Regions from separate parts of the Roseovarius sp. THAF9 genome, predicted to be linked through region 3. Evidence: riboswitches for the same ligand, from Rfam matches in the RefSeq annotation. Region 3 holds a riboswitch; each other region holds the start of a gene.

The links. A riboswitch is a leader RNA that binds a small molecule or an ion and turns the genes downstream of it on or off. The one in region 3 is predicted to bind cobalamin.
Region 1: linked by a shared signal. The riboswitch ahead of FIU86_RS02740 (DUF1636 domain-containing protein) and the one ahead of FIU86_RS11590 (hypothetical protein) in region 3 are both predicted to bind cobalamin.
Region 2: linked by a shared signal. The riboswitch ahead of FIU86_RS02795 (CbtB-domain containing protein) and the one ahead of FIU86_RS11590 (hypothetical protein) in region 3 are both predicted to bind cobalamin.

What each region holds. Positions count from the first base shown of each region.
Region 1 covers NZ_CP045404.1:541,395-551,644, reverse strand. The annotation lists gene FIU86_RS02750 (cobyric acid synthase) at 1-455, opposite strand, end outside; gene cobO (cob(I)yrinic acid a,c-diamide adenosyltransferase) at 520-1,143, opposite strand; cobalamin riboswitch at 1,177-1,377, shown strand; gene FIU86_RS02740 (DUF1636 domain-containing protein) at 1,454-1,831, shown strand; gene cobW (cobalamin biosynthesis protein CobW) at 1,828-2,880, shown strand; gene cobN (cobaltochelatase subunit CobN) at 2,884-6,159, shown strand; gene FIU86_RS02725 (cobalamin biosynthesis protein CobG) at 6,156-7,286, shown strand; gene FIU86_RS02720 (precorrin-8X methylmutase) at 7,286-7,915, shown strand; gene FIU86_RS02715 (precorrin-2 C(20)-methyltransferase) at 7,912-8,643, shown strand; gene cobJ (precorrin-3B C(17)-methyltransferase) at 8,640-9,392, shown strand; gene FIU86_RS02705 (cobalt-precorrin-6A reductase) at 9,365-10,114, opposite strand; gene cbiE (precorrin-6y C5,15-methyltransferase (decarboxylating) subunit CbiE) at 10,113-10,250, shown strand, end outside.
Region 2 covers NZ_CP045404.1:556,123-566,372, reverse strand. The annotation lists gene FIU86_RS02825 (bifunctional diguanylate cyclase/phosphodiesterase) at 1-1,521, shown strand, start outside; one part of gene FIU86_RS02820 (IS3 family transposase) at 2,483-2,819, shown strand; one part of gene FIU86_RS02820 (IS3 family transposase) at 2,819-3,834, shown strand; gene FIU86_RS02815 (hypothetical protein) at 4,593-4,814, opposite strand; gene FIU86_RS02810 (DUF1636 family protein) at 5,153-5,533, shown strand; gene FIU86_RS02805 (hypothetical protein) at 5,517-6,014, opposite strand; gene FIU86_RS02800 (CbtA family protein) at 6,087-6,788, opposite strand; gene FIU86_RS02795 (CbtB-domain containing protein) at 6,792-6,968, opposite strand; cobalamin riboswitch at 7,004-7,210, opposite strand; gene bluB (5,6-dimethylbenzimidazole synthase) at 7,474-8,148, shown strand; gene FIU86_RS02785 (adenosylcobinamide-GDP ribazoletransferase) at 8,167-8,892, opposite strand; gene cobT (nicotinate-nucleotide--dimethylbenzimidazole phosphoribosyltransferase) at 8,889-9,905, opposite strand; gene cobU (bifunctional adenosylcobinamide kinase/adenosylcobinamide-phosphate guanylyltransferase) at 9,889-10,250, opposite strand, start outside.
Region 3 covers NZ_CP045404.1:2,324,035-2,334,284, forward strand. The annotation lists gene FIU86_RS11575 (hypothetical protein) at 1-337, shown strand, start outside; gene FIU86_RS11580 (glycosyl hydrolase family 28-related protein) at 363-2,657, opposite strand; gene FIU86_RS11585 (Mrp/NBP35 family ATP-binding protein) at 2,889-3,953, opposite strand; gene FIU86_RS11590 (hypothetical protein) at 4,465-4,737, opposite strand; cobalamin riboswitch at 4,839-5,028, opposite strand; gene FIU86_RS11595 (fasciclin domain-containing protein) at 5,276-5,782, shown strand; gene FIU86_RS11600 (YebC/PmpR family DNA-binding transcriptional regulator) at 5,929-6,678, opposite strand; gene FIU86_RS11605 (VOC family protein) at 6,812-7,210, shown strand; gene FIU86_RS11610 (SLC13 family permease) at 7,210-8,982, shown strand; gene FIU86_RS11615 (lytic transglycosylase domain-containing protein) at 8,993-9,478, opposite strand; gene FIU86_RS11620 (hypothetical protein) at 9,699-9,986, shown strand; gene FIU86_RS11625 (hypothetical protein) at 10,105-10,250, shown strand, end outside.

The sequences.
Region 1 (10,250 bases), 1.8 Mb from region 3:
GCAAAGCCCATGTTCGCAATGTCGCCCTTGCGCAGGTTGATCTCGGCCGGCGAGCCTGCGCCCTCGACGATCACAAGGTCATGCCGGGCCCGCAAACGGGCAAAACTGTCCTGCACCGCTGCCAGAAGCGTCGGCTTCAGCCCGGAATACTCCGACGCCTTGGCCGTGGTCAGACGCTTGCCCTGCACGATCACCTGGGCGCCAACATCCGTTTCCGGCTTCAGCAGAACCGGGTTCATATCGGTGTGCAGCGCCACCCCGCAGGCCATCGCCTGCAACGCCTGCGCACGGCCAATTTCGCCACCGTTCGCCGTCACCGCGGCATTGTTCGACATGTTCTGCGGCTTGAACGGGGCCACGCTCAAGCCCCGCTGCCGCGCTGCCCGGCACAGGCCCGCCACCAGCATCGACTTGCCAACGTTCGATCCCGTGCCCTGGATCATTATCGCGGGCATGGACGGCTCCTTTCACCCGGTATCATCGCCGGGCGCTTCGTCCCGACGACAAGGACACGGCACATCAGAACTCGACACCCTTCTGGGCCTTGATCCCGTCCCGGAACGGATGCTTCACCAGGCTCATCTCGGTTACAAGGTCGGCGGCCTCGATCAGTTCGGGTTTCGCGTTGCGCCCCGTCAGGCACACATGCGTCATCGCAGGTTTTTCGTGCAACAGGAAATCCACGACCTCGTCGATGTCGATATAGTCATAGCGCAGCGCGATGTTGATCTCGTCCAGCAGCACGAACTTCATCTCAGGGTCGCGAATCTGCTCTTTCGCGATGTTCCAGCCGTTCTGCGCGGCGGCGATGTCGCGCTCCCGGTCCTGCGTCTCCCAGGTAAACCCTTCACCCGAAATGAAGAACCGGCATTCTTCCGCGAACCGGTTGCGCAGCATCTCGGCCTCGCCGGTCACCCAGTTGCCCTTGATAAACTGCACCACTGCGCAGGGCATCCCGTGCGCGATACAGCGCAGAATCATCCCGAACCCCGAGGACGATTTGCCTTTGCCCGGTCCGGTATGGACCATGATCAGGCCTTTCTCCTCGGTCTTGTCCTCCATCATGCGGTCGCGCGCGGCCTTTATCTTCTTCATCTTCTCGTTGTGGCGGGCAGTCTTTTCCGCTTCGGACGGGTCGGACATGGGACGTCTCCTTGACACAAGGTGGGTTTTCACAGCATGTCGCACCGTGTTGGTGCCTGTGTAAACAGGTGAAAAGGGAATGTGCAGCGCATCGCGCCAGGCACAGCCGCCCCCGCGACCGTGAACCGGGAAGGTTTCCACCGCCACTGGCGCAATGCCGGGAAGGCCGGAAACCGTGGGCCGATGGGCCCGAAACCGCAAGCCGGGAGACCTGCCAACAAGAAGGAAAAGACGGACCGGACGGGGTGTGCCGGGCTCGGATGGGTGGCCACCCGCCACCCCCGTGCGCACCCCCGATAGTGGAGGACACATGAGCACGCCCATCGAGCTGCTGATCTGCATCAAGTGCCGCAAGGGGCAGGAAATCCCCGAGGACGAGCGCCGTCCCGGCCAGCGCCTCTATGAGGAGGTCACGGCGCGTGCGCTGCCCGATGGCGTCACCGTGACTCCCGTCGAATGCCTGCAAAATTGCGACTCCGGCTGCACCGCCGCCATGCGCGGCGGCGAACGCTGGACCTATTTGTACGGAAATCTCGACGAAACGTCGCATCCCGACATGCTGCTTGAAGGCGCGGTCCTCTATCAACAGACCGAGGACGGGCTGATCCCATGGCGCCAGCGCCCCGAACACTTCAAGCGCAACTGCGTTGCGCGCATCCCACCCCTGACTGCAAAGGCTGACCAATGACCGATCTTGCAAAACTTCCCGTCACTGTCATCACGGGCTTTCTGGGCTCCGGCAAGACGACGCTGGTGCGCCACCTGATGCAGAACCCCGGCGGCCGCCGTCTGGCTGTGGTGGTCAACGAATTCGGCGATGTCGGCGTCGATGGCGACATCCTGAAAAGCTGCGCCATCCCCGATTGCCCGGCGGAAAACATCATGGAACTGGCCAATGGTTGCATCTGCTGTACCGTGGCCGACGATTTCATCCCGACGATCGAGGCATTGATGGCGCTCGACCCGCGCCCCGATCACATCCTGATCGAAACCAGTGGCCTCGCCCTGCCCAAACCTCTGCTCAAGGCGTTCGACTGGCCCGATATCCGCTCGAAGATCACCGTCGACGGCGTCATCGCGCTCGCCGATGCCGAGGCCGTCGCGGCGGGCCGGTTTGCCCCCGATGTGGCCAGGGTTGACGCCCAGCGCCTGGCGGATGACAGCATCGACCATGAAACCCCGCTCTCGGAAGTGTTCGAGGACCAGATCTCCTGCGCCGACATCATCCTGCTGACCAAGCCCGATCTTGCCGGCCCCGACGGCGTGGCGCGGGCGAAAGAGGTGATCGCCGCCGAAGCCCCCCGCCCCCTGCCCGTGGTCGAGGTCGCCGAGGGCGTCGTCGATCCCCGCGTGATCCTTGGGCTGGAAGCCGCCGCCGAGAATGACATGGACGCCCGCCCCAGCCACCACGACGATCACGACGACCACGAGCATGACGATTTCGAATCCATCGTTGTCGAAATCCCCGAACTGGCTGATCCTTCCGATCTGGTCAGCCGCATCGAAGATATGGCCAACAACCAGAACATCCTGCGCGTCAAGGGCTATGCCAGCGTCGCCGGCAAGCCGATGCGCCTTTTGGCGCAAGCCGTGGGCGCGCGCGTGCGCCATCAATACGACCGCCCGTGGAAACCGGACGAGGCCCGCCGCGGGCGTCTCGTCGTCATCGCCGAGCATGACGACGTGAATGTCGACGCAATCCGCGCCGTGCTGGCTCCGGCCGAGGCCGCCGAGTAACCGATGCACGTCGTCTTCCGCGAAAGCCACGGTCTGGAAGAAACCGACACCCCGACCGACCTGGGCCAAAGCCCGGCGGACCTGGTGGTGCTGTCTTTTTCCGACAGTGACCTTGGCGCCTTCGCGGAAGGCTGGCATCGGCGGCGCGACGGCCTGCCCGGCCTGCGCTTGGCCAATCTCACCGCCCTGCGCCACCCGCTGTCGGTCGACACCTATGTCGAACAGACGCTGACCGGCGCCAAGGGTATCCTGATCCGGCTGATCGGCGGGGTGCCCTACTGGGAATACGGGCTTCAACAGGTCCTGGCGTTGGCGCAGGAAAAAGGCATCGCGCTTGCTGTCCTGCCCGCCGACGGCCGGCCCGACCCCCGGCTTGACGCCTATTCCACCCTGCCCGTATCGACCCTGCGGCGCCTTGCTGAGCTTTGCGACAACGGCGGCAGCATCGCGGCCCAGGCCGCGCTTCAGCAGCTGGCGCTCGCCGCCGGCCTCTATGCCGCGCCGGTGCGCGGGGCCAAGGTGCTGCCCATGGTCGGCGCCTGGACGCCCGAGCACGGTGCCTGCTGCCCGCTCTCCGACCTGCCCGTCACGCAGACACGCATCCTGATCGTCTTCTACCGCTCCTACGTGGTGGCCGCAGACCTTGCCCCGATCGAGGCGCTGATGCGCGCCTTTCAGGCGCGGGGCCACCATGTTCGCGCACTCTTCACCCCATCGCTCAAGGCCCCTGAGGCGGCGGGCTGGTTGCGCCGGCAGGTGCAGGCCTACGGCCCCCACGCCATCGTCAACGCCACCGCCTTTTCCGGCAAGGGCGACGACGGCACGTCACCACTCGACGCCGGCAACGTCCCGGTCTTTCAGGCCGCGCTGGCCACCTCCACCCGCGACGCCTGGGACGGCTCCGAGCGCGGCCTTTCGCCCGCCGACCTTGCAATGCATGTCGTTCTGCCCGAGGTCGACGGTCGCCTGACCGGCGGAACGGTCTCTTTCAAGGAGCCCGGCGTGCGCGATCCCGATCTGGAGTTTTCCCGCTTCGCGCATCGGGCAGAGCCGGAGCTGACCGCAGCACTGGCGGCACGGGTTCAAGGCTGGCTCGACCTCGCCGCCAAGCCAGTCGCGTCGCGTCGCCCGGCGATCATCCTCTCGACCTATCCGGGCAAGGACTGGCAGATGGGGCACGCCGTGGGTCTCGACGCCCCCGCCTCGGCCCGTGCCATCCTGTCGGACCTGCGCGACGCGGGCTACACGCTGGACGCGACACCGGCAGAACTTGAGGACCGCCTGCTGGCGCGCGACATGCGCCTGTCGCTTGCGGACTACAAGACGCTGTTGGCGCGGCTCCCTTCCACTCTGCGCGAGGACCTCTACCTGGCGTGGGGACGACCCCAAGATGATGCCGATGCCGAGGACGGGGAATTCCGGTTTGCCGCCCTGCGCCTCGGCAACGCCACCGTCGCGCTGCAACCAGAACGTGGGACGCTCAAGACCCGCGACGACGACTACCACGACCTTTCCCGCGTGCCCCGCCACGCCTATGTCGCCTTCTACCTCTGGCTCCAGACCCAAACCGACGCGCTCCTTCACATCGGCGCGCATGGCACGCTTGAATGGCTGCCGGGCAAGGCCGTCGCACTGTCGCCCGCCTGCTGGCCCGAGGCGCTGACCGGCGCGCTTCCCGTCATCTATCCTTTCATCGTCAACGACCCCGGCGAGGCCGCTCAGGCCAAGCGCCGCATCGGCGCCGTGACGCTGGGCCACGTGCCCCCGCCGATGCTGGCCAGCGCAGCCCCCGACCGCCTGTCGACGCTGGAATCGCTGCTCGACGAATTTTCAACCGCCGACGGGCTCGACCCCCGGCGCCGCGACCGCCTGCAGGCCGATATCCGTGCCGAGGCGCAGGCCCTCGGTGTCGAAGACGACCTGGGTCTCGACCGCGCCACCTCGACGGCCGAAGCGATCACCCGCATCGACCGCTTTGTCTGCGACATCAAGGAAAGCATGTTCGGCGACGGCCTGCACATTTGGGGCCGACCGGACACCGACGCCAAACCGATGCAACACAGCGCGACGGCCGAGCGGCAGTCTCTCCTCGACGCGCTCGACGGTCGGCGCATCGCGGCAGGCCCCTCCGGCTCGCCCTATCGCGGCCGCGATGACGTGCTGCCCACCGGGCGCAACCTCTTCACCACCGATCCCCGCTCTGTTCCCACGCGGGCCGCATACGCCCAGGGCGTCAAGCTGGCCGAGGAACTGATCCGGCGTCATCTGCAGGAAGAAGGCGACTGGCCCCGCGGCCTGATCGTCGATCTTTGGGGCTCGGCCACAATGCGTACGGCGGGTGAAGAATTTGTCATGGCCCTGCATCTGCTGGGCGTCAGGCCGGTCTGGGACAAGGGCTCGGAACGGGTGTCGGGGCTGGAAGTATTGCCCATCGCCGAACTGGACCGCCCCCGCATCGACGTCACCCTGCGCGTCTCGGGACTTTTCCGAGACGTGTTTCCGACCCTCTCGGGCCTTTTCTCGCAAGCAGTGCGTGCGCTGGAACAGCGCGACGAAGCCCCCGACTGGAACCCCTATGCCGGTCACGCCTCGGGCGCGCGCGTCTACGGCCCCGCCCCCGGCAGTTTCGGCCTCGGCATGGGCGCCGCCCCCGAAATCTACACCGCAGAGGCCCGAACCCAGGCGGGCGAGGCTTGGCTCTCCGCCTCCGCCTGGGCGCTCGACGGCGACGAGGCCACGCGCGACGACGCCGGCATCCGCGCCAGGGTCGAGAATGCCGACAGCTTCGTCCACCTTCAGGACCTGCCCGAAACCGACCTTCTGCTCGCCGCCGACTATGCCACGCACGAGGCCGGGTTCGCCGCCGCGCAATCGGTGACCGGCGGGCGGGCCGCGCTCTATCATCTCGACACCACCGATCCCGCGCGTCCCCGCACCCGCACCCTGCCCGAGGAAATCGCCCGCGTCGTCCATGCCCGCGCCACCAACCCCGGCTGGATCGCGGGTATGAAACGCCACGGCTTCCGAGGCGCCGCCGAAATCGCCGCCACGCTCGATCACATGGCCGCCTTCGCCCATCTCGCGCAGGTCGTCGGCCCGCATCTATTTGACGCGTACCACGATGCGACACTGGGCGACCCCGACACCGACGCTTTTCTGCGAGAGGCCAACCCCGAAGCGTATGCCGCCATGCAGGACCGGTTCCGCGCCTTGCTCGATGCCGGCCTCTGGCGAACCCGCCGCAACGCGATCCTGGCCGGGCTGGAGGACAGCGCATGAACAGCGCCGCGCCCCCTGTCGTCAAGGGCTGGTGCCCCGGGGCGCACCGCCCGATGAAGTCGGGCGACGGGCTCGTGGTCCGCGTGCGACCCTTCCGGGCCGAACTGACCGCGATACAAGCGCTGGCCTTGTGCGATCTGTCGCAGCGTTACGGCAACGGCGTGATCGACCTGACCTCGCGGGCCAACCTGCAATTGCGCGGCGTGGCCGAGACCGACCACCCCGCCCTTCTTGCCGCGCTCGACGCGCTTGGACTGATAGATGCCGACCCCGCCATCGAGGGACATCGCAATATCCTCGTGCCGGGCCGGCGCGACGCGGGCGGGTTGACCCAGCGGCTCTACGACCGGGTTCTCGCCACCCTTCCGGACCTGCCCGACCTGCCCGAGAAGATGGGCTTTGCCGTCGACACCGGTCCCGACGCCTGCCTCGGCGACGGTTCCGCGGATTTCCGGTTCGAACTGGACGCCTCCGGCGCGCTGCTCCTGCGCGCCGACGGCGCCCCGAAGGCCCGCCCCGTGACAGAGGCATCGGCCACATCCGCCCTTCTGGACCTGGCTCAATGGTTCGCCGAGACCGGCGGCCATGCGGCGGGCCGCATGGCGCGGCACCTCGCCAAGCACCCGCTTCCACAAGATTGGACTGTCGCAGAACCGCGCACGCAATCCGCCCCAAGAGTCCCCGGCCCCGTGCCCGATGGGTTCATCCTCGGCGCACCGTTCGGCAAGTTGGCCGCCACTGACCTACAGACCCTTCTAAAAACCAGCGGTGCGTCACATATCCGCCTGATGCTGAACCGCCTGTTTCTGCTGGTGGACGGCATCCCCGGTGACACGTCATTCGTCACCGATCCCGGCAATCCGCTCATGTCCGCCCACGCCTGCCCGGGCGCGCCCTTCTGCCCACAGGCGAGTGTGGCCACGATGGATATCGCCCGCGATCTCGCCCCCCGGGTTTCCGGCACCTTGCACGTCTCCGGTTGCGCCAAAGGCTGCGCCCTTCCCCGCGCCGCAGACACAACCCTGATAGGACGCGACGGACGTTTCGACCTTGTCCGCAGCGGAACACCGTGGGACATACCCTGCGCACGGGGCCTCGGCCCTGAAGACCTGAACGAGACCCTTTGATGCCATATGAATACGAAAAGGACGGCGCGGCCATCTACCGCGAAAGCTTCGCCACCATCCGGGCCGAAGCCGCGCTGTCGCGGTTCGACCCGGATGAAGAGCCCATCGCCGTCCGCATGATCCACGCCGCCGGAATGGTCGGGCTGGAAAAGCATGTGCGCTTCTCCCCCGGATTTGCCCGCACCGCCCGCGCCGCGCTTGAAAATGGCGCGCCGATCTTCTGCGATGCGCGCATGGTGTCCGAAGGGGTCACGCGCAGCCGCCTGCCCGCCGACAACGAGGTGCTCTGCACGCTGCACTCCGAGGGTATCGTCGAGCGTGCGCGCGAGATGGGCAACACGCGCTCCGCCGCCGCGCTGGAACTGTGGCGCCCGAAACTGGCCGGGGCGCTGGTCGCCATCGGCAACGCGCCCACCGCTCTCTTTCATCTTCTCAACATGCTCGAAGATCCGGACTGCCCGCGCCCGGCGGCGATCATCGGCTGCCCCGTCGGCTTCGTCGGCGCGCGCGAATCAAAGGATGCGCTCTGGGCCGATCAGCCTGTGCCCTGCTGCATCGTCGAGGGCCGTCTGGGCGGCAGCGCCATCACCGTGGCCGCCATCAACGCCATCGCGAGCCGCGCGGAATGAGTACGCCGGGCACGATCTGGGGCGTGGGGCTCGGCCCCGGCGACCCCGAGCTTCTGTCGGTCAAGGCCGATCGCCTGCTGCGCGGGGCGCGGCATGTCGCGTTTTTCCGCAAGGCGGGCCGGCAAGGCCAGGCCCGGCGCATCGTCGAAGGGTTGTTGCGCGACGACGTGGCCGAAATCGCGATGGAATACCCGGTCACCACCGAAATTCCGCTGACCGATCCGCGATACAACGAAATGCTGTCGGCATTCTACCAGACTTGCACCGACCGGCTGCGCGCCCTGTCCGACACGGGCGAGGATGTGGTGATCGTCTGCGAGGGCGACCCCTTCTTCTACGGCTCCTTCATGCACCTGCATTCACGCCTGAGCGACGACTGCCCGGTGCAGGTTGTACCCGCCATAACCGGCATGTCTGCCGCGTGGACAGCCACGGACGCCCCCATCACCTGGGGCGACGACGTGCTTTCGACCCTGATGGGCACCCTGCCCGAGGACACGCTGGTCGAACACATGAAGCGGGCCGACGCTCTGGTGATCATGAAGATCGGCCGCAACATCGAAAAAATCCGCCGTGCGCTGCGCCAGGCGGGCCGGTACGACGCGGCCTGGCTCGTGGAATACGCCTCAATGCCCAACCAGACGGTGCAACGCCTGTCCGAGGCCGAGGACAAGATCACGCCCTATTTCTCGATCATCATCGTACACGGGCAGGGTCGGCGTCCATGACGGGCAGCGTCGTCATAGCAGGCCTCGGCCCCGGCGCGGACGACCTTGTGACGCCCGAGGTCACCGCAGCACTTGCGCAGGCCACCGATGTGGTCGGCTACATTCCCTACGTCGCCCGCGTGGCCGAGCGTCCGGGGCTGACGCTGCACCCATCCGACAACCGTGTCGAGCTGGACCGCGCCCGCCACGCGCTGGACATGGCCGGCGCGGGCAAGCGCGTGGTGGTGGTGTCCTCGGGCGATCCGGGCGTCTTCGCAATGGCCTCGGCAGTGTTCGAGGCGGTCGAGGCGGGGCCGCCCGACTGGCGCGAGCTCGACATCCGCGTCCTTCCCGGCATCACTGCCATGCTGGCCGCCGCCGCGCGCGCCGGGGCACCCCTCGGACACGATTTCTGCGCCATCAACCTCAGCGACAATCTCAAGCCCTGGGCTTTGATCGAAAAACGCCTGCGCCTCGCGGCAGAGGCGGATTTTGCCATGGCCTTCTACAATCCGCGATCGAAATCCCGGCCCGAAGGCTTTGCCCGGGCACTGAACATCCTGAACGACGCCTGTGGCGACGACCGCCCGGTGATATTCGCACGCGCCGTCAGCACGCCCGAAGAGTCACTGCAGGTCGTGCCCTTGTCACGATGCGCACCCGAGATGGCTGACATGCGCACGGTCGTCCTCGTCGGAAACTCAACCACCCGGCTCATCGAACGGCGCGGCGCACCCATCGTCTATACGCCGCGCGCGGTGGCGCCATGAAGCCAGTCCAGCGCCTCTTCGACGCTGTGCGCCTCGGCACGGGACGGTATGGCGGGCCGGTCGATCATGACCACCGGAAGGCCAAGCTGCCGCGCCGCGATGATCTTGGCCTGCGCCCCCGTGCCGCCCGCGTTCTTGGACACCACCAGTTCGGTGCCATGCGCCCGCATCAACGCGAGATCGCCCTCGAGGTCAAACGGCCCGCGGTCAACGACGACCTGCGCCTTTGGCAGCGGCAACCGATCCGGTGCATCGACCAGCCGCAACAGGTAGTCATGCTGCGGCTGCGCGACAAAGGCAGGCAGGTTCATGCGTCCCAGCGCAAGGAAGACGCGCCGCGTCGGACCGGCCAGCGCAGTCACCGCGCCGGCAATATCCGGCACATGGGTCCAACGATCCGCCGCCTCGGCCTCCCAAGGCGCCCGGGTCAGTGCCAGCAGGGGCATGTCCAACGTGTCACAGGCAGCCACCGCGTTTGCGCTCATCTGAGCGGCAAAGGGGTGGGTCGCGTCGATGACATGGCTCACCTCCTGCGCCTTGAGGTGGTCGACCAGCCCATTCACACCGCCAAAGCCGCCGATGCGCACCGGCAGCGGCTGCTCCGCGGGGGTCTTGACCCGGCCCGCAAGGCTGATCGTGGCCCGCACGCCCTGCGCGGCCAGCGCCTGCCCCATTTGCATGGCTTCGGTCGTGCCGCCAAGCAGCAGAACAGTCGGTGTCATGTCTGAGGCTCCGTGGCTGACTATCATCGGTCTGGGCGAAGATGGACCGGACGGCCTCTGCGCTGCAAGCCGATCCGCGCTGGACACGGCGGAAATTGTCATGGGGCCCCAGCGGCACCTGTCGCTGATCGAAACA
Region 2 (10,250 bases), 1.8 Mb from region 3:
TTCTATTTCATAAATAGTGGTTTGGTAGTTGCCTACGCGTGCTGGCGCTCGGTCGTCACCACCTTAGTAATTGCTCTTGTTCACCACGGATTACTGAGCTTTACCGTGCCGTCTCTGGTATGGCCAGCTGAGACATACTCTTGGATTCATTTTTGGAACCACGCTGGCCTTGGAAGCCTGAATTGCGCACTCGGCGTCACAATTGCCGCAGTAATTTCGCGCCATCTCGAGCACATGGAACACCAAGCCAGCCGTGATGAATTAACAAGCTTATTAAATCGGAGAGGTATACATGTCGCACTCCGCCAAGCTTTGCTGGACGAAAACGCCGTCCTACACGTCCTAGTTATGGACCTCGACGAATTCAAATCCATCAATGACACTGCCGGCCATGCGGCCGGTGATACAGTTCTGCGCCAAACCGCTAAAGAGTTGTCCCGGCTTGCGCCACAGAATGCTGCTATCGGCCGCTCCGGCGGCGACGAATTTGTCGTAATACTGCGTGACGCGCAATGGCACGAGATCGATAGCTTCGTCGATTCAGTGCTCGAATGGTCGCGCCTGCCTTTTCTTTATGATGGTCGTGAACTGCGATTTGGCCTCTCGATCGGGATTGCAAGTTCGGCTCTTAGGGTACGAAGCCCCGATCAGTTGTTCGCAGAGGCAGACATGGCACTGTATCGAGCGAAAAAACCTGGGAGCAATAAAGCTCAAGTGTTCAGCGAAGAACTTCGGGAGCAAGCCCGTCAGCGTAAGACTATCGCTGACGAGATTGTGCGCGGCCTCGAACGCGATGAGTTCATTCCATTTTTTCAAACTCAACACGATCCACTTCAAGGAACGGTGATAGGACTTGAAGCCCTTGCGCGTTGGAATCACCCCACACGTGGGCTTATCGGGCCCGAGTGTTTTATCGAAATAGCAACGGAGATATCTAAGGTAGCAGACATTGACGCGGTGATATTGCAAAAGGCAGTTCAACATGTCGTCGAGTGGGAAAATGCGGGGATTCACGCCTCAAAACTCGCCGTCAATGTAAGCTGTTCGCGGCTTCGCGATCCAAAGCTTGCAGATACGATCTTGCAGCTGCCAGAGATGCGAGCCCAACTCGCGCTTGAGTTTGTTGAGACCATTCTAATCGACAAATTAACCGACCACGATCAGTGGATGATTGACTGGTTGCGGGGGCGCAACATCAGAATTGAGATAGACGACTTCGGAACAGGTCGTGCTTCGCTTGTTGCGTTAACACGTCTTCGCCCGGACGCTATAAAAATAGATCGAGAACTCGTGGCCCCCACCATAAAGGATCCAGACCAGCAGCTGGTACTTCGTGCAATTATCGAAATGGCTAACGGTCTTGGCGTCGAAACAACGGCGGAAGGCGTCGAAACACACGAACAAGCAAATCTGCTAAGAAAACTGGGAGCAAGCGCCTTGCAAGGCTACTTTTTTAACAGACCATTTCCACCGGAGGAGATATTAGAACATCTTCCCTACACACGAGACGTAGCTTGCTAGCCGAAAGCAAATATCTCTCGATGCATAACTAACACCATACTCGTAATTGTTTGGCTCTTGGGATGCTCAATTCGTATTGACCTGATGCTGCGGACAGATCTAAGCCAAAGTAATTGGTACTCACATCTGCAGTGCGGGTGTCACCCGCGATCTCGATCGGATCTCCGAGTCTGGTGAGTAACCTTGTCTGATGGTTTCAAACATTGACAGCCAACTAACTTCAAACGCTATGCTCGAATAGCAGAAAGGTAGTAATGCCAATCACCAGTAAATCGCTGCATGCAAGCCGTTGAAAAAAAGCCTGCTCGAAAGCTTGAATGGGTAGATACGCAAGGAGTACATCTACATCATCTATTCTCCTCTGCTGCCCTCGCGTGTGGCATAATTGAGGCATGGCACAACGAATACGATGACCACAGCCCGCCTACCAGCCTCGACGCGTGGACGGATCACCAGCGGGCAAAAGATGAACAAACCCTGACCGGATCTACACAGGTTAGCGTGATCCGGGGGCCCAGGTCCAAGGCCGCAGACCTCAACCTGCTATGAATTTGCAATGGTAATGATTTGTTCAATTGCGGAATTTTACCACTATCGGATCAAGTCTTTACCGGTAGCCTTGGGTTGCGCCAACTCGTTCAGGATTTTCGGAAGGATGTCACGAACGGATGACGAAGTTATCTGGAGGTTATTCATATCTGCAAACATTTGCACGTCTTTGAGCACTTCTACGATCCAAACGTTCTTCAACTTTACATCCTCCGATAGCAGAACCTTTAGTCTAATAACTTGATAACAGTTAAAATTAGATAAATTTTTTAGAAGCGTTGCTCGTGGCCATTTCGCCATTTCGAAACGAAGTATCGTCATAGGGCCTGTCTAACGTCAGCACCTACCGGACAGATTTAGGTGTTTGAGGAACGGAGGATTTCTGGTTCATCGAAGCCATAATGGAGCGAAGATGAACAAGAGATCCGGAACATCCAAGGATGCTGCTGACAAGCTTGTTAGGGGTATCAAGCGTAAGACCCGCAAGCACTACTCGGCGGAGGAGAAGATCCGCATCGTGCTTGCCGGGATGCGGGGCGAAGAAAGCATAGCGGCCCTGTGCCGTCGTGAAGGGATCGCTGAGAGCCTTTATTACAGCTGGTCGAAGGAGTTTCTTGAGGCTGGGAAGAACCGGCTGGCGGGTGACACAGCCCGTCAGGCGACAGCTCCCGAGGTCAAGGAACTGCGCTCTGAGGCAGCCGCGCTGAAAGAAGTGGTCGCGGAGCTGACACTGGAGAACAGGCTGCTCAAAAAAAGCACGTTCGGGGATGGGGAGGACGACGCATGAGATACCCAGCCTCGGAGAAGCTCGAGATCATTCGGACAGTCGAAGCCTCGCATTTGCCGGTCAGGCGGACCCTGACCATGCTCGGCATTCCCAGCAGCACCTATTACCAGTGGTATGCGCGGTGGGCCGATGGCGGCGTTGACGCTTTGCGTGACACGTCCCCGCGGCCTCGGGCGGTGTGGAACCGCATCCCGGACGAGATCCGCGACGCCTTCGTTGAGTTCGCGCTGGATCATGAGGATCTGACGCCACGGGAATTGGCGGTCAAATACACCGATGAGAAACGGTATTTTGTATCTGAGTCCTCGGCATACCGCATTCTCAAGGCCCAGGACCTGATCACGGCTCCGGCCCATGTGGTGATCCGTGCCGCCGATGAGTTCCGGGACAAGACAACTCGGCCCAACGAACTCTGGCAAACCGACTTCACCTATCTCAAGGTCATCGGTTGGGGCTGGTTCTATCTCAGCACGATCCTCGACGATTACAGCCGCTACATCATCGCGTGGAAGCTCTGCACGACAATGAAGGCCGTGGATGTGACGGACACGCTGGATCTGGCGCTGGAGGCCTCGGGCTGTGCTCATGCGACAGTCGTTCACAAGCCCCGGCTGCTCAGCGACAACGGCTCGTCCTACGTTGCGGCCGACCTGGCCGACTACCTCGATACCAAAGGTATGGATCACGTCCGCGGAGCGCCGCACCACCCACAGACCCAGGGCAAGATCGAACGCTGGCACCAGACCATGAAGAACCGGGTTCTGCTGGAGAACTACTATCTGCCGGGGGATCTTGAACGCCAGATCGGCGACTTCGTCGGATACTACAACACTCGGCGATACCACGAGAGCCTGGATAACCTGACGCCGGCTGACGTCTACCACGGTCGGGGTCGGACGATCCTGAAAATGAGAGAGGAGATCAAGAAACAGACAATCCGAAAGCGCCGGTTGCAGCACAAAGCCGCGGTCGCCTAAACTCAAACAGAAACCGAACCAGAGCCTCCGTTACCAAAACAAACGACTTGTCCGAAAAACTCTGAAGACGGACACTGGATAACCTGACGCCGGCTGACGTCTACCACGGTCGGGGTCGGACGATCCTGAAAATGAGAGAGGAGATCAAGAAACAGACAATCCGAAAGCGCCGGTTGCAGCACAAAGCCGCGGTCGCCTAAACTCAAACAGAAACCGAACCAGAGCCTCCGTTACCAAAACAAACGACTTGTCCGAAAAACTCTGAAGACGGACAGGGTTTAGTTCTTGCTAGCGCTGCCGCTAATTCCACAGCCCATTCTGATGCCAACAGTTGAACGGAATCAAACGCTGGTGGGTTACCGTCATTCAAGTCCTCCCATGTAAAGGGGAGTTCGCCTGGGATGTCTCGGGTGCGAGAATATGCACGGCGGAAGATACGTTCTCCAACCAGATCGCCAGTCTTGGTGACACAAAGCGATCGATAAAGTTGGGGCCCCACTAGACGTGCGAAGGAGAGGTTGCCATAGAGAATGCTCGTAGTGAAGCCTTTCTGCTCCGCTATTGCCGCCAAGAGATGCACGCCCAAAGAAGGCCAGTCAGGGCTGGCAAAAGGCGGTACTACCAAAACAATGTCTTTGTTCTCGCACCCACTTTCGGACACTGCCAGCTTGGCGCATTCACTCGGTGTATAGTGCCGTGTCGAGCCGGGCGCAGTCTGATCTAGCACGCTAGAACTTTTTCTTCACCGTTACGCCAATCTAGGTGGATGCGACTGTTCCGGGGCTTCCACCAAGCTTTCCAAGGCTTGCTTTGATCTTGTCAGCTTCGCCAGGGCTAAGTTCGATGCCTTTCGTCGCCAATGCCAAGGTCGGGTCTTCGGCGAAAACCTCAGAGAACTCGTCAGACGAAGTCGGCGCTGCGGCCAACTTGCTTACTTTTACAATGTCTTTGGCAGACAGGCCTTTAAGTGAATCAGCCATCGCGAAATCTCCTAAAATGAACTTTTATACAACTATAAGTATTGCACGCGTCATCGATTCGGACAACTTCGGGCATTGGCACGAGTTGTTTGCACCTTACGAACGACTTTGTCGCAATGTTCTGAGCCGCGACGTCGCAATGACACAGTGACAACCTTTGGCGAAGCCGGTGATTATTGCCGGTGACAGAAACATACGAGTTTTGGCACTTTAGCCAGTGATAGGTCGCGCGCTTGTGTCCTTCGATGTCTCGTTTATTCTCATATGAACAAGTTCTTGAGGTGTTGATGGGCGAATTTCCGATTTTCGCCTGAATTGACGCGACCGCCTTGATCTGTATGCACTCACACTGCCGACGCATCGCGAGACACCGCATGAACCCTTCCGCCACAATTCATTTCTGTCAGAACTGCGGCCCTTTGAACCTTGGGACACTTTACCAGGCTTTGGACACAGCAGAACTGGAAGACACGGTGCATATCGTCGAACGCGGGTGCATGAACGGATGCGCCCGCCCGGTTTCGATGGCCATCCAGGGCCCAGGTCGGGCCACTTACTTCTTCAACGGAGTGGACCCAATCGCGGATGCAGAAGATATCGTTGCAACCTTGCGCGCCTACCTCGCCTCGCGAAACGGCTGGATCGAGGATGCGCAACCCTGCGGTCGGCTTCGGTTCTGTCTGGTGGGGCGTGTTCCAGCGCTCAGTTGCCAAACGTGACGGTCTGCGCGACCGGAGCGTCGCCCACGGCCAATGGACGGTGATCGTTGCTGTTCAATGCCACCTTTAGCTCCACCTCGCCTTCGGGCAGGGTGTCCAGGTGCACCCAGGGACCATACACACGGGCCAACTTGACGCCGTTAACGTAGACATGGGCATGTCCTTCGCCCGGAACATGGTCGCGGCTCGCGTTTTCCGGCGAGAACCGGAAGTTCTTGGTCATGATGTGCAGGTTCCAGCCGGCTGAAGGATCGGGCGTCACCTCTATCTCCAGCTCTGGCGCATCGGTGCCTGCCGGAACCGACAACATGTCACCATGATCGTGCATACCGTCCCCGGCATGCTGCTCGTGACCGCCATGATGAGCCGGGTCGCTATGCTCATGCCCGTCGAGGGAGACACCGTTGGCCGCTGCGACGGCAAACCCGATGCCCCCGCCGAAAACGAGGCCGATCAAAAGCATAGGAATGGAACGGTCCATGGGCGGGCCCGGCGTCAGGTTTGAAAAGAAGGCGGGCGCGCACCACACGCGCCCGACAAGGGTGTAGCAGTCTCAGGCGGTCTGAGGCTGCCCAGTCGTTTCGCTCTCGCGCGACCAGAAAAAGCCCGCGAAGGACCCCAGCATGACCCATGCCGCCAATCCTATCCCAAGCGCGCGCGACGCGAACAAGGCACCGATCTCGGTCGGCACAGGTCCGGTAAAGACCTCGGGTTCCGGTGCACCGATAACATGCGGCGCAAGCAAGAGCACTACGGCGGCCCCCCAGCCGGCCCAGTTCCGGGCGAAGGCGATCAGCCACATGGCAATCGCGGCCGCCAGTACGGTTGCGAACCACCACACCTGGCGCTCGTAGACATCGGCCGCAGCCACGCCCGGAACTTCCGGCGCGAGGGTCAAGCCGGGCGCGAGGTGCACCGCGACAAACCCCGCAACACCCCAGATCAAGCCCGTGCGCGCGTTGATTGCCGCACCACGGGTCTCGGCCAGCGACATCAGCGCCACCAGAATCATGGCGTAGCCGGAATAGATCAGCATCGTGAAGATGATACTCAGACCGTCGCGCACGGCATCGAAGCCAGGCAGCTCCGGCGTCGCCGAAACCGTCGAGTCGGTCCCGAAATGCACCAGCTCCCCGCTTTCATAAAGCTCGGCATGAAGAAGGACCGGCTGCACGAAAAAGAGCTGCAACAGGGCGACAATCAACCCTGCGGCAGCGCCAGCGAACAAGGCGCTGGTCAGCAGACGCGTGAACATCGGTCAGTGGCAGGGGAAGCCGGTGGCGTGACGCACGTCATGCGCCGCGTCGTGCAGCGCCGCGGCCTGAACGTGGCCTGCCACGAAGATCACACCAAGACCCAGAGCGGCGATGGCGATCACCGAAACCAGCCCAGAAGCCGATGTTGTCTGTGCAGCGGTTGCAGTCTTTGCAGTCATAGTACTACCTCTTTGCCTTCACACCCGAAGGCCCTGTGGTTTCAGTCGCGATCAGCAGGTCTCCTGGCTTGCGGGTCTTCATCGTCTGGCTGGCCTTCCCGGATTGCTCCAGTGACGTATTCAGCCTGATTCGCCGCCTACAGTTGCGGGGACAGCCACGGAATTGCCAAATGTTTTCAGGCGCACCGCGTTCCCTGTTCTCCATCCCGTGCGGAAATGGAACCGATCATCCCCGTTAGTCTAGCAAGCATTGCGACCTGTCAACAATATAACCCATAACGACAGGCGAATCTCGAAACCAGCGACCGAATGTAACCGCGAGAGTTCCTGCCCGGCCCGGGCACGCAATCTGCGTCGTGCTTGCAAAATCCCGTCTCACTCTGACATAGAAATAACAACTGCCGCGCCGGAAGCAAAAACCAGGCCGCTTGCCGACGCTTTTCACAGGATATCGCCCTCCGAAAGGGTCGCTCGAAACTCGCCGCATCTATCGCAGAGGCCCCTTATGGCGGATCAACCCAGGCCAACCCCGGCACGCGTCTTTTCCTCGCACGAAAGGCAGAGCCTCTATGACATCATCGACGCGCGCCGCGACGTGCGGAACGAGTTTCTGCCTGACCCGATCGACGAGGATGCGCTGCGTCGGGTGCTCGAGGCGGCACATGCCGCGCCGTCAGTCGGCTTCATGCAGCCGTGGAACTTCCTGCTGCTGCGCGATCCCAAGCGCCGAGCCCAGGTGCAGCGCATCTTCAGTCTCGCAAACGAGGAAGCCGCCGCCATGTTCCCCGAAGACCGGCAGTCGACCTACCGGTCGCTGAAGCTTGAGGGAATCACCAAGGCGCCGCTCAATATCGTGGTCACCTGCGACCGCACCCGCGGCGGCAAGGTGGTCCTCGGCCGCACGCATAACCGTGACATGGATCTTTATTCGACCGTCTGCGCCGTGCAAAACCTTTGGCTTGCGGCCCGCGCCGAGGGGATCGGCGTGGGATGGGTCAGCATTTTCGATCACCGCGAAATCGCCGCCCTGCTCGGCATCCCAGAGCATGTCGAGCTGGTGGCCTACCTCTGCGTGGGATATGTCGATCAGCTTTACGACCAACCTGAACTGGCGGCCAAGGGGTGGCGGCAGCGGATATCGCTCGATGACCTCATCATGCACGAGGGCTGGCAGGACTGACGGTGCGGCCCAAGGGCCTCAAAGACACGCAAAAGCGACCCAGATGGCGGTTTCCGCGACCAGTTGCACAGCCCCCAGGACGTCGCCGGTCTGCCCGCCGATCTTGCGCCACGCCAGCCACCAGATGGCACCGGTCGCCAGCGCGCAAACCACCAGCGCCCAGGGTGAAACCGCCAGCGCCACGACCGTCACGACCGCAAGAACCCCGCGCGCGGCCTTGCTCCGGCCCGCCGCCTCATGCCCCAAGCCATCGGCGCGGGCCGGGGCCAGGCTCTCCTGCACCGCCACCATGGCTGCGCGGCTCAGCATGGCCGCGCCAACGAACGCGCAAAAGCCAGCGTTGGCTTCGGCCACCGACACCGCCCACAAAGCCGAAACCAACCCCACCGCAACCACGCCGTAGCTGCCGATGCGGCTGTCGCGCATGATCTCCAGGGCGTGGGCCTTGTCGCGCCCGCCACCATGCCCGTCGGCGAAATCCGCCAGCCCGTCAAAATGCAGCGCGCCGGTAACCAGCGCCATGGCGCCCAACGCCAGGAGGGCCGAAATCTGCTCAGACGCGCCGACCGCATCCGTGAGGCAGAAGACCAACCACGTCAGCGCGCCGACAAGCGTCCCCACCGGGACGAATGCCCACCGCGCGGCCAGCATTGTCGGTGGGTCGTCACCGATCCGACCCGCCGGAATCCGGGTCAGCAGCATCACCGCCAGTTGAACCTCGGAAATGCGCACACGCAAGCTCATGGACCCGACACCCCGGCCTCCGCAAAGGTCGCCATCCCGTTGTGGCAGGCCAGCGCTGCGCGCAAAACGCTCAGCGCAATCGCCGCGCCCGAACCTTCGCCCAGCGCCATGTCCAGCGACAGGATCGGCCGTATCCCCAGTTCCGCCAGAAGCCGCGCATGGCCCGGCTCGCGACTGACATGCCCGACGAGGCAATGGTCCAGGAACCGCCGGTCGGCGGCAAAGAGCGGCACCGTTGCCGCCGTGCAGATGAATCCATCGAGGATGACCGGAATGCCCCGCGCTCGCGCCTCCAGCACGGCGCCGCAGATCGCCGCTTGCTCCCGCCCTCCGAGCCTGGCAAGGATGTCCAGCCCGCCGGCATCCGAATGACAAGCGCAGGCGCGTGTCACCACGTCGATCTTGCGCGTGATCCCCTCGTCGTCCGACCCCGTCCCCTTGCCGACCCAAAGCGCGGCGTCTCCGCCAAAGGCGCCCTTGGCCATCGCGGCGGCGATGGTCGAATTGCCGATGCCCATCTCACCGAGGATCAGCACGCTGACACGGGGATCGACAGCCGCCGCCCCGCAACGCAAGGCGTCCAGCGTCTCCGCCTCCGACATGGCGGGTCCTGCGGTGATGTCGGCGGTCTGCCGGTCCAACTCCAGCGCAATCACCGACAATTCGGCCCCGTTCGCGCGGCACAACTGGTTGATCGCCGCGCCACCGTGCTCGAAATTCGCCACCATCTGCGCCGTCACGTCCTGCGGAAACGGGTTGACCCCCTGCGCGCAGACGCCGTGATTGCCCGCAAAGACCAAGGCCTGTGAACCCGCAATGGCGGGCCGGTCCGTGCCTTGCCAGCCTGCCATGAAAATCGCCAGTTCCTCCAGCCTCCCCAAGGCGCCCGGCGGCTTGGTCAGGCTGTTCTGGCGCGCCAGCGCCGCCTCGGCCGACTTCACATCGGCCATGGGCAAAGAACCAGCGAGGCACGCAACTTGGTCCAGCGACAAGACGTCAGAAAGAATGGTCATTCGGCTTTACCTTAATCGGGTAGCCCGCCACGGTCAGCCACACCTCGTCACAGGCCTGCGCCACGGATTGGTTTACGTGCCCCGCGGCATCGCGGAAAAGCCGGGCCAGCTTGTTTTCCGGCACGATCCCCTGCCCCACTTCGTTAGTGACAAAGACGACCGGCGCGGCCTGGCGCGCCAGAGTCTCGACCAACCTGTCGGTCTCGCTCTGCCAGTCGCTGTTATCGAGGATGAGATTCGTCAGCCAAAGTGTCAGGCAATCAACCAGCCGCGGCACACTGCCATCGGTGTCCCTAAGCGCGCCAGCCAGATCGGTCGGCGCATGAACATCCTGCCACGCCGCAC
Region 3 (10,250 bases):
AGACTTCGCATTGCGCCCGGGCATCAGCGTCGGCCGCGGGCTGGAACTGGGGGATATACCCGGATGGGTCAGCGTCGACAGCCGGGCGGTAATCATTGGCAGTTTCGATGGCGTGCTGGAGACCGACATCACCTTCGGCCTAAGCCCCAGCCCCGAGGCCAAGATCATCCTGCAACTACAAACGGGCATCCCGACGCAAAGCGATCCCTACGCCAAGCTGGCGCCATCTTATGTGCGCCGCATTGCACCCGGCCGTCATATCGAGGTCGGCTTGGTTGCCGGCGTGGCAGAGGCAGATGATTTCAAACTGAAACTCGGCCTCTGGCACCAGTTCTAAGGCGTTGCGCGACACCTCCCGTGCATCAGATCAGATCGTCGATCCTGATGCGCATCGTGACCGTCCCGCGGACCGCCTTTTCCCAGCGCAAGTTGACCCTGTCCTTGTTCGGGCCTTCCTTTCCGTCATAGTAAGGCACCCCGAAATAGGCCGTCCCATCGGCTTCGCGGATCGCTCCCTCGGCCACGATCGACTCGACCGTCTGCGCCCAGGCCTCGAACGGCAGCTTGGGATGGGGCGACACGACCCAGGTCTTCTGAGCGCTGGCTTCGGTGTGTTGCACGACCAACGGATTTTCCACCTGGATATTGACGTTGAAATAGGCGTTGTCCTCGAAGCGGATGTTACGGAACCGCTCGAAGTTCATGGTCGCAAAGCTGGTGTCGATACCCTCGAAGCGGTCGATCGGCCCGTCGATCAGGCGCACCGTGTTGCCCGTCACCGTCAGCCCGGTGATGAAATGCCCCGGCCCATAGGGTTTTACGGACAGGAAGTTGAAAGAGGGCGCAGTGCTCTGGCTGAGGAAAACGTTGCTGGTTATGGACAAAGCGCTGAACGAAAATTCGCTCGAGAAATCAGGCGCCTCGTCGTACTCGTTCGTCCACTCGATCGACCCGTCACAGATGTAATTACCCGTGATAGAGCCGCGATTGTTGGTTCGCGTCAGCACGAAGATCGCGCTGCGCGGGCCCGGATCGGCGCTGTCGCCTTGGAAACAATGGTTGCCTATGATGATGCTGGACGACCCCGCCAAAATCGCGAAATGCTTGAAGAAATTGCACCGGCAATTGCGGATCTTGATGTCGTTGCCGTTGCAGTTGACCCCGATCGTCGTCCGGTTCGGCACCAGAAGCGGACTTTCCCGCGACAAGAACTGGCACCGATCGATCATCATGCCCTGGTCACCCTCGCCGTGGCTGGTGATGCCCCGGTCAAGCGGCTGAGTGAAGAAACAGTCGCGGAAATGAATGGCCGAGCCCGCGGGCGGCAGCAGCACGGCACTGCAATCGCCGCCGCACTGGAACTCGACATTCGACACCGCGAATTTCGAGATCTGCGAGAAGCCACTGAAATCCCACATGTACTTGAACCGTTTGAACGTGTAGTTCTGCGTGCCTTCCGCATCGTAGAGCGGCTGGCTCAAGGTCACGGTCTGGGCGCCGATGTTTTTGGAACGAACATAGACCTCCCGGCCCACCCCGTTGCCCGTGACCAGCGATCCGACCTGAATATTGGCCACGTTCGCCACGTTGGTCAGGCGTTTGTTGTCGTTGGCGTTGTAGGTTGCCTGAGAGGTGATGGTGTCGGTGTCCCAGTTCGGTCCCGGAAAGACCGAGAACTGCGCGTTCTTGATCACGTGCCGCGTCTTGTAGACCGTCCGGTTTGGCACCGCCGCCTGCATATCCACCGGCGCGCGCAGGGCCACCTTGCGGCCTTTTATGTCCAGCTCGACATGACCCGGGTTGTTCAGCAGCGCCTGGTAGGCCTTTTTGAACGCCATCTCTGTATCGCCACCGAAGGCGTCCACGTACTTGGAAAAGTCGAAATCGTTAACCAGCTCGAAAATCTTGTCGACGGGCATGGTGACCTCGCCCTCGAACTCGACCTTGCTTTGTACGGTCAGGCTGTCGCCGAGAAAATAGGTCCCGGCAGGCACCAGAACAGTCCGTCCGCTCGCCGCCGCATCAGCGGCCTCGAAGGCGGGCAGGTCATTGGTGCTGCCATCGCCTTTCGCGCCGTAATCCCGTACGTCCACCAGCCCGACCAAATCGCGCAGGAAGATACTGGTCACATCCTCGATCCGGATGTCGTCGATCCGCACCACGCCACCGTTGGGGCCCGTCAGGTCGATGCCGAAATGACCGTACAGGGGCTCTGTGCCCCAGACCATGTCAACTCCACCGCGGTCGCCGCTACCGACAATAGCCGTGACCTCGACCACCTCACCATAATTCGTCAGCGCCACGCTCGGGCCGGTCTCGACCAGACCGTTGACATGGGCGCCGCCCGCACCGCCGGCCCAGGCCGCAATGCGTACGTTGGGCAAGTTCCCGGCAATTGCCTTCACCCGCGCGGTGATCTGCAGGTAGCAGCCCGGCAGGATCGGCGTCTCGCCCATGTACCGCAGTTTCTGAACGCTTTGGGTTTTCTGTAACTCCAGCGCCCCGCCGAAATCCTGATCGGCGGGCACGAAGGCGGCGTTGGCCGCCCCATCATATGTGTCGGACCCGGGCGTGCCGTTCCCGCTCGACCAGACATCCAGCCCGTTCGCATAGGCCGGCGGCATAAAGGTGATGCCATCGGTAATTGCCTTGTTCATGAATTTCCCTTTCCGCGCCAGGGGCATCGGTCCCCTGCCGTCACGTGATTGCCAGCCATGGGCGCGAACCGGTGCGCACCCGGGATTCGGGAAATATCAACGGGGTGTTAAAGGTACCTCAGGACACCGTGACGGTGCCCGAGCTTTGCCGGCTATGCCAATAGCGATATGAACAGCGCGTAGGGTGGCTGAAAACCCACCGTCTTGGCTTCCTTTAGGGTCGAATAGCGCCTACGCCATCCCGCCCTGCACCAACCGGTCCGCCAACCGCGCATAGGCCTCCGACACCGCACCGTCCTCCAGCGCCACGGGCCGCCCGGCATCGCCGCCCAGCCGTGTGTCGAGGTCGATCGGCAACGCTCCCAACAGCGGCAGTTCCAACCTCTCGGCCTCCTGCGCCACGCCGCCATGGCCGAAAATCGCCGCCTCGTATCCGCATTGCGGGCAATGGAACATCGACATGTTCTCGATCAGCCCCAGCACCGGCGTCTTCAGCGTGTTGAACATGTCAATCGCCTTGCGCGCATCCAAAAGCGCCACATCCTGCGGCGTCGAGACAACCAGCGCGCCCGTGGGTGCCGCCCGCTGGCACAGGGTCAGTTGCACGTCCCCCGTCCCCGGCGGCAGGTCGACCAGCAGCACGTCCAACTCGCCCCAGTCCACCTGGCTTATCATCTGCTGCAAAGCCCCCATCAGCATCGGCCCCCGCCAGACAACGGCGCGGTCCTCTTCGATCATCAGGCCGATGGACATCATCTTGACGCCATGTGCCTCCAGCGGCGTCAGGATCTTGCCGTCCGGGCTGCTCGCCCGCCCGGTCACGCCCATCATCCGCGGCAGGCTCGGCCCGTGGATGTCACCGTCTAGCAAGCCCGCGCGCCGTCCCGCCTGGGCCAATGCCACCGCCAGGTTCGACGCCACGGTCGACTTGCCCACGCCGCCCTTCCCGGACGCCACCGCCAGGATCGACTTCACCCCGCCCGGCCGGATCGACGCGTTTCCGCCCTCCGGATGCCGCCCCACCTTCAACGACGGGGCCGGGGTCTCGGGTGCCTGCGCGGTCAGCGCCACCTGCGCCGAGGTCACTCCCTCGACCGACAGCGCCGCGCGCTCGGTGGCGGCTCTCAGGGGCTCCATGTGACGTGCCATCTCGGCACTGGGCGCCTCCAACACGAATCGCACTTCGCTGCCTTCGAGTCGCATCGCACGCACCATGTCGCGTGAAATCACGGTACCACCGTCCGGTAATTCCAGCCGTTCCAGTTCCTGGCGCACTTTGTCGAGTATTTCCGTCATGCCCTGTCTCCATGCATCTGTGGCGTCGAAAGTGGCATTTCTGAAAGCGGGTACAACCCCCGTTTCAACGCCGCACAAAAAACCGGCAAATCGATGATATCACACGCAAAATATAAACTATTCTTCTATGCGTTTCCTGCATAGCTGCGTTGCAGCAAAACCCATTGTGCACGCGCAGCATATCGCTATCTTTAACTCAACAGCGAACGAAACGGCCACCGCGCCAAACGCTCGCTAAAACAATCAGGTGCTTCTCCTCCCGTTTGGCACCTGTTCGGGATACCGCCTCTCCTCCCTTGTGCGGTCCCGGCAAGACCTGGGCTCAGAACGGGTCCAACTGTAACGAACGGTCCCTTCCTCCTCCCTGGGACCCGACGTAAAGAACGGCGGCGCCTCTCCTCCTCCCTGGCGTCGCCGTTTTTTCTTTTCCGTGACACCATTCATTCATCTTCCAGACACCCGAACCGGATGTGTCCCGCCGCATGTGACGAGGGGGCCAAGTTCCATGGGCTCAGTGCACAAGCCGGGACGCCCGCCCGCGCCGGCCGCGTGCCATCGGGACAGCGTACCGCGCCTCTTCCAGGAAATCGACGAAGGCACGCGCCGCTGCACTTCCCGGGTTCTGCATCACTGGCTCGGCCAGCGCCTCACGCACCGCGTGCGCGGTGACGGTCCCCGGATAGGCGAAGACCCATTCCAGAAACCCAAGCCGTGCCACGGCCTTAGCCTCTGCGCCGGTGGCGCCGCTGCGCTCCAGTCCATCCATGATCGGTGTCAGGTTCATATCTTCTGCTCTTCCTCTGGCCACACCCCGGGCCGGACTGGGGCGAAGGAAGGCCGCGCGAGAACCGCTTTTCGGTCCACCGCCCGCACCGCCCCCCGCGATTCGACGTTCACCCCAAGGGCTGGTTTCCGGGCTTGGCGGGGGTGCGGATACGCGCGCCTTCCCGGGGCATGACGCCCCAGTGGCCATCTGCGGTATCCCCCATCCTTACCGTTGCGGGGGCAGCGCCGGACTTGCACCGGCTTCCCAATTCTCCACGACTTTCGTGGCACCTTCGGGACCTTCATCTTGCCGCCAACCGGCCTCTGACGCAACCCGCGATTGCGACCATGAACCGCCTGCCGCCGACACCTGCATCCGGCCAGCACCTCGACCCGCTCGGGGTGCCTGTGAAACTGCGCCGCCGGTCTATGGGCGAGCTTTGACAAAAAAGTGAACCGATCCACGTCTGATGCGTAAAACAGAGTGTTTTCACGAGTTATTAGACACCCGGCCCTTGTACCAACTGCCCCGGGAATGAAACGACGGAGAATTTATAATGCAAAGACGCTTCCTTCTCACCGGCGCTCCGGCGCTGCTTCTGACCACCGGCCTGCTTGCAGGCTGTGCGCAGGACCAGGGCACGCCCGATATCGTCGACATCGCGTCGAACGATGGGCGCTTCACCACGCTGGTCGCCGCCCTGCAAGCCGCCGACCTCGTTGATACACTCAAGGGCCCCGGCCCCTTCACCGTTTTCGCGCCCTCCGACGCCGCCTTCGCGGCCCTGCCCGCCGGCACGGTCGACACGCTGCTCCTGCCCGAGAACAAGGACCAGCTGGCCTCGATCCTGACCTATCACGTCGTACCGGGGGCCATCACTTCGGATCAGGTGATCGGCGAGCGCCTCAGCGTCGGCACGGTGCAAGGCAGCAATGTGACCGTCGACGGCCGCACGCGCAAATACGGCGCCGCCGTGCGGGTCAACGATGCAAACGTGACGCAGGCCGATATCATTGCGTCCAACGGCGTGATCCACGTGATCGATAAGGTGCTGATGCCTTAAGGTACAGCGTTACCGCGGTATTAAGGTACAGCGTTACCGCGGTATCAAGGTAGAGTATGTCGCTAAATCGCGCATTGCTAAACCGCAGCAAAGCAAAAAACGGCGCCCCCTAGGGGACGCCGCATCAATCGGCCAAGCACGTGGCTTCACTCCGCCGCCAGCTGCTCCATCACTTCATCGCTGGCCTCGAAATTCGTCGTGACGTTCTGCACGTCATCGTCATCCTCCAGCGCGTCGATCAACCTCATCAGCTTCTGCATCGCTTCCAAATCCAACTCAGTCGTGGTCGTGGGTCGCCAGACCAGCTTGGTCTCGTCACTCTCGCCCAGCTCCGCCTCCAGCACGGTGCTGACGTCGTTCAGGTCGGTATCCGCACACCAGATCACGTGCCCGTCCTCGCCCGATTCCACATCCTCGGCGCCGGCCTCGATCGCGGCCATCATCACCGTGTCGGCGTCGCCCACATCCGCCGGGTAGGTGACCTGCCCCTTGCGTTCGAACATGAACCCGACAGACCCCGTCTCGCCCAGATTCCCGCCGTGCTTGGTAAAGGTCGAGCGGACCGTGCTGGCTGTACGGTTGCGGTTGTCGGTCATCGCCTCGACAATCACCGCCACGCCGTTGGGGCCATAGCCCTCATAGCGGATTTCCTCGTAATCCTCACCATCACCCGCGACCGATTTCTTGATCGCCCGATCGATATTGTCGTTCGGCATCGACTGCGACTTGGCCTGTTTGACGGCCAAACGCAGGCGCGGGTTCTTGTCTGGATCCGGGTCGCCCATCTTGGCGGCGATGGTGATCTCCTTGGACAGCTTCGAGAACAGCTTGGCCCGCTGGGCATCCTGACGGCCCTTGCGGTGCTGAATATTGGCCCATTTCGAGTGGCCGGCCATGACGTGCCTCCAATGACATGCGAGAAGTTCTCGCTTCTATAAATCACCCGTAGGCCCCTGTGCAATCCCGGCAATCGCATGTTGCGCGTGGGCACGTTGCGTTTACGCTGGCCCCAGCAAAAAGGAGAGGCCAATGCCCGGTATCGTCGACATCACGCCCTTCGTCTTCACGCGCGACCTCGCGGCCTCTTGCGAGTTCTTCGAAAGTCTCGGCTTTGCGCCCGGCCTCGTGCAGCCAGATCTGGGCTACGCCTACTGCACCGGGCACGGCCACGCTCTGCGCGTGCTGCAAGTAAGCCCCGAGGCCGAGATCGGCGAACAGATGATCTATCTGGACGTGGACGATATCGACGCATTCTACGACGAACTGCGGCCGGTCCTCGACGACATGCCCGAGGCCCGGGTCCGCCCGCCCTTCAATCAGGACTACGGCCAGCGCGAATTTCACGTCAAGGATCCCGACAATTGCCTGCTGCTCTTCGGCTCCCGCATCATGCGCGCGACGGACATTCCCGGGCAACGCCGAAACTGATGACCCAGGACCAGATCATCCTCTTCGCGCTCTTCGGGGGCGTTTTCGCCCTGCTGCTCTGGGGCCGCTACCGCTACGATATCGTCGCGTTCGGCGCGCTGATGCTGGGCGTGGTGCTGGGTGTCGTGCCCACCGATCAGGCCTTTGCCGGCTTCGGTCACCCGGCAACCATCATCGTGGCCCTCGTGCTCGTTGTCTCCGCCGGTCTGGTGCGCTCCGGTGCGGTTTTCCTCATCACCCGCACGCTGGTCGACAGCTCACGCAGCCTCGGGGCGCATATCACCATCATGGGCGGCATCGGCGGCGTTCTCTCGGCCTTCATGAACAACGTCGCGGCACTGGCCCTGCTTATGCCCGTCGATGTCCAAACCGCCCGCAAGGCCAAGCGCTCTCCGGGCCTCAGCCTCATGCCGCTTTCCTTCGCCACCATTCTCGGCGGCATGGTCACACTGATCGGAACGCCCCCCAACATCATCATCGCTGGCATCCGCGAGGACGCCTTGGGGCAACCTTACTCCATGTTCGACTTTGCCCCCGTCGGCGCCGTCACAGCGCTTGCCGGTCTTGTCTTCGTCGCCCTCATCGGCTGGCGCCTCATCCCGGCCCGCGAAGACAGCGGCCTTCACGCTGCCGAACTGGCCGATTACCTGGCCGAGCTGACCATCCCCGAGGACAGCGCCCATATCGGCAAGCGCCTCGCAGAGTTGCAGGAGGATGCCGACAGCAACGACGTCGCCCTTCTCGGCGTGATGCGCGACGGCAAGCGCCGCTATGGCCGAGCCCGCAACACCATCCTGCAAGCCGGCGACGCGCTGGTGATCGAGGCCACGCCCGACGCGCTGGATGAGTTTCGATCCGCGCTGTCTCTCGCCTTCTCTGACTCCAAGCGCGAGGACAAGGTCCGCGCCGCCGGCGACGGGCTCGACATGATCGAGGTCGTGGTCCCCCGCGACGCTCGCATCGCCGGCCGCACGGCCCAGTCCGTGGGTCTCAACTGGCGCCAGCGCTCCGTGCTGATGGGTATCTCCCGCCGTGGCCGCCAGATCCGCGAACAGGTTCGCAAGACCACGATCCAGCCGGGTGATATCCTGCTCCTGCTGGTCCCGCACGAAACCGGCTCGGACGTGACCGAGTGGCTGGGCTGCCTGCCGCTGGCCGAACGCGGGCTGAAAGTGACCCAGGACCGCAAGACATGGGCCGCCATCGGCATCTTTGGCGCCGCCGTCGCCGCGGCCAGTTTCGGCCTGCTCTATCTTCCTATCGCGCTCGGGCTGGTGGTCATGGCCTACGTGCTGACCCGCATCGTCCCGCCGTCGGAGCTCTACACCCATATCGAATGGCCCGTGGTGGTCCTGCTTGGCTCGATGATCCCCCTCGGCGCCGCGTTCGAAGAGGCCGGCGGCACCGCGCTGCTCGCGGGCGGCCTCGTCGACCTGACGGCAGGCTTTCCCGCCTGGGCGATCCTGACTGTGCTGATGGTCGTCACGATGACGCTCTCGGACGTGCTCAACAACACCGCCACCACCATCGTCGCGGCCCCCGTTGGCATTCAGATGGCAAACACGCTCGACGTCTCGCCCGACCCGTTCCTGATGGCCGTCGCGGTGGCCGCGTCCTCCGCCTATCTCACGCCCATCGGCCACAAGAACAACACGCTGATCCTCGGCCCCGGCGGCTATGCCTTCGGGGATTACTGGCGCATGGGCCTGCCCTTGGAGATCATCGTGGTCGCCGTTTCCGTGCCGGCCATCCTGGTTTTCTGGCCGCTTTAGACGCCCGGCTTCAGCGGCAATGCCGCGCGATCTCGCGCTCGCGCAGGCCGGTCTCGACCAGCAGGCACTTGTCCCGCGCCGCATAGTAATAGCCCCGCGCGTACCACATCACCGCGTCAGGCTCGCTACCTTCCGACACCAGCCACGCGCCGCGCAGGTATTTCACCGCGTATTTCAGGTTGGTCTCCGGGTTTAGCAGGTCACTCGCCTGCCCCTGAAATCCCATGCCGCGCGCCGTGGCGGGCAGGATCTGCATCATCCCCCAGTAGGGGCCATTGCGCGCCTTGGGGCGGTAATCACTCTCGCGCTGCACCACCCGGTGCACCAGCGACCGCGGCACTTCGTAAGTGTCGGCATACTGGTTGATCAGCGCCCGGATCTGCGGCGTCTCGTTGGGATAAAGCGGCGGGTTGTGCGCCGCCGGCGGCTCCGGCGCCTCTTTCGCGCTGCATCCCGCAATCGCGCACACCAACGTAAAGGTCATCAAACGCCGCATCAGAAAATCCCCCGGTTTTTCGGTCTTTTTTCCCAAGCCCCGGTCTCTGGCAAGCTTCCAGATATCTGACGCGCGAGAATCCGCCATTTATATTTGCGCCGCCCACTTGCAAACCACGCGGCCCATCCCATTTCACCGCCATCCGGGTGCGAGGCTCCGCCCGGCGGCTGCAAGGCGCGGGGTCGCGCCAAGAGTGCTTTCCTCCCCCTGGATCAACCCCATGCGCATCATCACCGCTGCAATCGCTGCCGCCATCGCGGCCCTTCCCGCCTTCGCCGACGACACCGAGGGCCACGTGCTCGCCTTCGACCGCATCGACGGCATCATCGTTCTCACCGACAAGACAGTCTGGGAAGTGCCCACCGAGATCAGCCTGCCCGAGGACTTAGGTCGCGGCGACCGCGTTCTTTTCGAATATGACACCGCAGGCGAAGACGGCATGACAAAGCTTAACGCCGTCACGCGCCTGGCCACCGCGCTGCCCGAAGGCACCGACGGCGGCAGCTAGGCCCGGCATTCCGGGGGCCAGACACAAGGCCTGCCCCCGGACCGTATCCTGCGGCGATTGACACCACCGTCCGGAATGATATCTGCCACGAGACTTTCCCGGACAAGAGCCCGATATAATGAATAAAATGCCAGCCTCGGTGTTCCCTGCACCAGCCAGCACCGCCGTCGCCCTCTGCCTTGCCGCGCTCGTCTCGGCGTGCGGCAGTTCCGGCAGCATCCCGTTGAAGAACCCCAACTACTTCTCGGGCCGCGTCGACAAGGA